2 regions of the Paenibacillus sp. FSL P2-0136 genome follow, and region 2 is predicted to be linked to the other one. Evidence: riboswitches for the same ligand, from Rfam matches in the RefSeq annotation. Region 2 holds a riboswitch; the other holds the start of a gene.
What was found. Region 2 has a riboswitch for cyclic di-AMP ahead of NYE26_RS15335 (hypothetical protein). Riboswitches for the same ligand answer to the same signal wherever they lie in the genome.

Region 1 (3,210 bases), 3.6 Mb from region 2:
AAATAATCAGATCAAGCTTGGAATTATAGATACAACAACAGGCCGAAAGGATGTAATGTAATGCAGTTATTCGACACCCATACCCATCTGGATGCTCCACAATTCGACGAAGACCGCGAAGAGGTCATTGCCAGGGCGCTGGAAGCCGGCGTCAGCAAGATGATCAACATTGGCTTTAATCGGGATACGATACCGACCACCATGCAGCTTGCCGAGAAATATGATTATATTTATGCAGCCGTTGGCTGGCATCCCCAGGATGCCATCACGATGAAGGACGGGGACCTCGAATGGATCGCCTCCTTATGCGCTCATCCCAAGGTGGTTGCCATCGGCGAGATTGGGCTGGATTACTACTGGGATACCTCTCCTAAGGATGTGCAGCATGAAGTATTCCGCAAGCAGATCGGGCTGGCCCGTGAGGTGAAGATGCCAATCTCTATTCATAACCGCGATGCTCATGAAGATGTAATCCGCATACTCCGTGAGGAGAAGGCGGGCGAGGTTGGCGGCGTAATGCACTCCTTCTCCGGGAGCTGGGAAAGTGCCAAGATGTGTCTTGATTTGGGCTTCCATCTTTCTTTTGGAGGACCGATTACGTTCAAGAATGCCCGGGTGCCCAAAGAGGTGCTTGCCCAGACTCCGCTGGACCGGCTGCTGATCGAAACCGACTCCCCATATCTGACTCCGCACCCCTTCCGGGGCAAGCGAAATGAGACCGCTCATGTGAGGCTGGTAGCGGAGGCGGCCGCGGCAATAAAAGGGATTGAATTACAGGAATTGGCGGAAATTACGTATGCGAACGCACTGGAACGATTTGGGATACTCTGAAAACAGGAGTAAAAGCGGTGAAAAATGAAGTATAGCGAATATATTAAACTTTTATGACGGAAAAACGGCCGATTATTACAATATTTTAATCATTTTTTTACGTAAACGTGGTTGAATCGTCCTTTACAACATGTATCAAAACAGGATATCATCTTTTCAGTGCAGTGAGCTGTTGTAACTGTGACAGTCACTAATTTCATGGATCGTCTCGCTGAGTCTCCGCAACGGAGAATGGGGGAACCAATAATGCGCTGCCGCATGAACGTACAAAAGTACTGGCACAGAATTGCCGCAGGCATTATTTGATTTCTTTACGTGGTCTTGGGGTGAATTTGAGGGCAACCGCCGTGAGCGGGTGACCTGAGATAGGGCGTCTCTCTTATGTCCGAACCCGACAGCTAACCCCGTAAGCGCAAGTAAGAGAGGAAACCTCGTGTATAAGCATTCCGACGTATTCGACACCGGGAAGCCACGAAAGAGTCCTCTATGAGCTCTTTTTAGGCTTCTTTTGTTTTGAATAATGAGAATGCTCCCGGCATACTGTTATATAACAGATCTCCGGAGTAACTATGCCGAGCAGGCGATCCATGAGCAGGAAACGCTGAAGCAAGTGCGGGCGTATCCTGTTGCAAACTCAAACCTAGTTTCGTCAGAAGTGATACAGTCACCTTGATATAACTTGGACGACGGGGCTATGTAAGGAGGATGGAAAGAGTGGGCGTATTCCAACCAGAAGTATCCCATGATTCGCAATCATCCAGCAGGTCTTTCGCATTACGGTTGAAGCAAGTGAATCCCCGCGTAGTTTTACTTGCCGGTGTGGCATCGATTGTTATCGCACTGTTAATACTGCTGTACGTACACGGTCAGAGCAAAAAAGAAATTACCCTAGTAATAGACGGACAGGTACAGACACTGGAGACGCGGGAAACGCTGTTCAGTGATGTGCTGGCTAAGGAACAGATTTCGCTGCAGGCGCATGATGAATTATCTATTGGCCTTAGTGATGAAATAAAAGACGGCGACCGTATCGTGATTAACACTGCGCAGAAGTTCGCTCTTACCGTTGACGGAAAGACCGAGACGTTATTTACGACCGAGGATACCATTGGTCAGGCCATCGACAAGCTGGGCTACAGCCTGGAAGGCTTAGACAAGATTTACCCTTCGCTAGAAACCGCAGTATCTGCAGACATGGAAATCAAAATTGTCCGGATTAACAAGCATGTGGTTCAACGGACAACTAATTTGCCTTTCCGGGTCATTAAGACAGCAGACCCCTCATTGACCAAGGGAACCGTAAGAGTGGCACAGGCAGGTAAGCCTGGCGTAATGATCCAGCACATCGAGAAGATCTATCAAGATGGCGAGCTGGCATCCATGCGCATGATCGGCAAGGAAGTACAGACGGTTACCAAGGACAAAGTCATTGCCATTGGAACCAAGCCGCTTCCTAAGCCCGTCGTAGTTACTGCCAAGGTCTCCAAACCTGTAACAACCTCCAAGTCATCTAAAGCCAGCGCAAAGGCCAGCAATGTTACCAGTAAGGCTGGTGTGGATTTCGAGTACAAAAGAATGATCAAAAACGTATCCATGACTGCGTATTCGTCGCAGGAACCGGGTATTGGAACACGTACTGCCTCCGGCACACGCGTAACGGAAGGCCGCACTATAGCTGTTGATCCTAGTGTTATACCAATTGGCTGGTGGGTGTACATTGAAGGATTAGGGTTTCGCCGAGCAGAGGATACCGGCGGTGCCATCAAAGGCAACAAGGTGGATGTCTATTACGATTCACTGAGCCATGCCCGTAATTTCGGCCGCAAGTCGCGCACACTCTATGTGATCGGACCTGTGAAGCCGGAGCTGAACTAAACGTAAAGTCTTTTGCAAATTAGCGGTTAATACGATATAGTGAGGGAAGCACTTACGAAATTTTAGAGAGCTGCCGCTCATCACTTATACATTCTTTAGCCAAAAAGAAGGGGAGCGAATCCTCTTCTTTTTGCGTTCTGGAGTAAGGAGTTAAAATATTTATGATTAAAGAGCTAATTGTAGTTGAAGGGAAAAGTGATACCGTTGCCGTTAAGCGGGCGGTTGAGGCCGATACGATTGAAACCGGGGGTTCGGCAGTGGATAACAGGGTCATTGCCAAGATCAAGCTGGCCATGGAGCGCCGGGGTGTAATCATTCTTACCGACCCGGATCATGCCGGAGAGCGAATCCGCAAAATCGTCGCGGCCAAGGTGCCGGGCTGCAAGCATGCCTTCATCCCGGAGAAGGATGCAACCCGCAAAGGAGATATCGGAATAGAGAATGCTTCGCCTGAGGCTATCCGCCATGCGCTGGAGCATGTACATACCTCTTTCGAGGGGGCGC
Region 2 (3,210 bases):
CTCCGTGTTGGGGATCGTATGGCCGTATCCAAGCCATGTCTGATACATATGCGGGAATCGGGCAAGCATCTTCATCAGCCGGATCGGCCAGTAGTTCTCCTCCGCTTCGAAATCCTCCTGCGAAAGCGGCCAGTCCGCCGGCAAAAATATCATCAGCTCCGCGCGTTCCAGATGCTTGTACTCTTTACGGATCTCCTGTGGGAGGGTCAGCGGCAGATCGCTCATCCCATTGGTGTACAGCACCCGGTATCGCTCATCAGGTGTAGCTTCCATAATATTCACATCAATATGTACGGTGTCTGAGATCAGTTCGTGGAACACGCCGGTTTCCCGGTTTGGAAAGACCCGATTGAAATGTTCATTTAAATCTTCCATGTACAAAATATTGGCGGGAGGCGTAACCTGCTGCTCATCCGAAGCGTCATAACCATAAATGGTAGTACCGTCTTCCGATTTGCCCATTTCCTTGCCGCCAAACAGCTTTTTGAAAAAGTTCATGTCTTTGCGCTCCTCTGTGTGGGTTTATATTAAAGTGCGAAATGAAGTATTTGAAACCTCACTTGGAAGTATAACAAAAGACATAGCCCCGGAGCGATGGGTCTATCGATTCGAATTTCAAGGAGCAGATATGAACTATATCATTTTTGATCTGGAAGCCACCTGTTGGGAAAATGACCGCAAGCGGGGCGTAGGCATGGAGAGAGCCTTGATTATACTTAAACTGCCGCTTGAAGGTACTCACCATAGAGGTATCGATGATGCCAAGAACATTGCAAAAATATTCGTTAAGATTTTTGACCAATTGAAGGTTTGATAATTTAAATTGATCATGTCTATAGCAGTGAATAATAGGATACCGATTCTGCAAATAAAATGGTTGGATTCAGATGACTCTTCACCGTATTAATTGAATGGATTCTTTGCTCTGTCCTTTGATGGCGATACCGCTCCGATCCGGCTCCTACCTTCATTCGGATTTGGTCATTTTGAATGAACATACTATCGAGTGCAGTCTTGATCATGTTAAGTTGATTGGGAGCCCATTCTTGTCCGTGCATCCGGACGTATTCTGTGGCTTCTTCTGCAGTACAATGACATATCTCTTTCAGAAAAGAGCCCCATTTGATTAAATCCACCGCATTGTCACCCGCACAAAGAATGCAATTCCCATAGCTGATCTGTCCTCCGAAGGTTAACTTCAACACCCCATACCAGCATCCGTAAGGATCTGAAATATGCATGAAGGAAGGGCGGCAGCTAAATGCGAACAACTCGATTCGTGACAGTCTGGCGTTAATCATGAATAATGCCTCCTAGGTTGTCTATAGATTTCATATAACGCTGCAGATTATGGGTCTGCTCAGCTGTGGCTACATAGGCTGTCAGTTCAGTTTCATTCTCACATACAGCAGCATGCTCAAGCCAAACGGAATATTTGGTTTTCTGTACGATGGATAAGTGTAATGGAAAGGTTTTGCGGGATCGCAGCAAAAAAGCATGGTTAATGCAGGCTCTCTCCAGTGCTTACGAGGTTAGCTGACGGATTCGGACGGTGAGAGTCGTCCTACCAGTGAAGAGTTCAATCTTCTTTGGATTCACCCCATTTCGGCTGGTCACAGCCATTTGGTTCCCCCGCTTCCCGCCTGACGGGAATTCAGCATTTGTTAAAAGGAATCTTACGCTGAGCATCACTGTTTGTAAAATGCTGAAAGTTCTCTAGGAGACTAAATAAGACTCTATAGGATATAAAAATGAAGAAAATCCCTTGTAATCTAGCATTCATCCCCGATTTTCTGAAGTTATCGCGTATTTATTAACTTTTTAATGCAACCTAAATGGGGCTAAATGAATCTTAATGCTTCTTTAATCATGATATTAAGATCAGATATAATGTTTAAGATCCTCCTGTTTACAGGCCCGATATGCGGAGCCTCCATGAAAGTAAGATTGTAGGAATAGATCAAAAGGAGAAGTTCCTCCGTTTGCGGATGGAACTTCTCCTTTTGATCTTCATTTTTATAGTAGCTTCTCCATAATCATCACATCAATAAACGCTCCGTCCATCAATCCTTGCTTCTCAAATACACCAACCTGCCGGTAGCCCATCTTCCGGTACAAGCCTTGACCATTCTCATTAAACGGAAAGGTCAGCGACGCCGTTATACGCGCAACGGTGAGAATATGGGTTCAGTGAGGCCCAGCCCACGACTGCACCTTCGCGTTCAGCAACCCAAACGCTAAAGCGGTCTTGGTGATCATTGAACCATGATTCCATATATGAGGAATCTTTCGTCTCTGTTTCAAGTGTAGCGACCCGGTCCTCGATCCCCTGATTGTAGATACGAAGAATGCTTTGAATATCCTCAGGTGTGGCCTGACGGACAGTTAATGTACTGATCATATCAACATCCCCTTAAGATTACTTTCTCGCTTTAATTACAGCAGAGACGATGTATTGGTCAACGTTCGCACCTGGAACCCAATCTTTAATGAATGTTTTAGATTCGTCCTTTGGCTCAATGCTGATATCAGTAAAGCCGCATTCCTGAAGCATGATCTCCAAATCGGCAATGGAAGAGGCGCCAGAGATACAACCCGAATATAATTCATCCAGGTCATTTTTGATCTCAGGAGGAAGCTCAGCTGTAGTTACGATATCTGATATGGCAAGACGACCTGCAGGCTGAAGAACACGATAAGCCTCACGGAATACTTGCTGTTTGTCTGGGGAGAGATTAATCACACAGTTGGAGATAATGACGTTGATCGAATGATCAGCAACGGGAAGATGCTCTATTTCGCCCAATCTGAATTCGGTGTTACTGAACTTACCTTTAAGGGCATTATCTCTTGCTCGACTGATCATCTCAGGTGTCATATCCACACCTATAACATGGCCTTCATTACCTACCTGCCGGGAAGCCAGGAAACAATCAAATCCGCCGCCACTCCCAAGGTCCAAAACATATTCACCCGCCTGCAGTTCAGCAATAACCTGCGGATTACCGCAACCAAGACCTAAATTTGCGCCTTCGGGAGCTGAAGCGAGGTCCTCACTGGAATATCCCAACTTAGCAGATATGGCACTGAAATCAGATGGGGAGTCACAGCAACTGCTGTCAGCAGAAGTTCGGCTGGATGGGGAAGTCTCAACGTTTCTTACAGCAATCTTTTGATAGCGGCCCCGTACATTTTGGCGGATTTGATCAT

Region 1: it holds a riboswitch for cyclic di-AMP, as region 2 does, so the genes downstream of both, NYE26_RS31420 (3D domain-containing protein) here and NYE26_RS15335 (hypothetical protein) in region 2, are expected to answer to the same signal.

What each region holds. Positions count from the first base shown of each region.
Region 1 covers NZ_CP150244.1:7,325,078-7,328,287, forward strand. Annotated here, with positions in the region: gene NYE26_RS31410 (HD domain-containing protein) at 1-6, shown strand, start outside; gene NYE26_RS31415 (TatD family hydrolase) at 61-831, shown strand; cyclic di-AMP (ydaO/yuaA leader) riboswitch at 1,031-1,259, shown strand; gene NYE26_RS31420 (3D domain-containing protein) at 1,546-2,706, shown strand; gene rnmV (ribonuclease M5) at 2,868-3,210, shown strand, end outside.
Region 2 covers NZ_CP150244.1:3,692,442-3,695,651, forward strand. Annotated here, with positions in the region: gene NYE26_RS15325 (suppressor of fused domain protein) at 1-498, opposite strand, end outside; gene NYE26_RS15330 (hypothetical protein) at 629-814, shown strand; gene NYE26_RS15335 (hypothetical protein) at 834-1,301, opposite strand; cyclic di-AMP (ydaO/yuaA leader) riboswitch at 1,507-1,670, opposite strand; partial or broken gene NYE26_RS15340 (GNAT family N-acetyltransferase) at 2,017-2,401, opposite strand; gene NYE26_RS15345 (arsenite methyltransferase) at 2,420-3,210, opposite strand, start outside.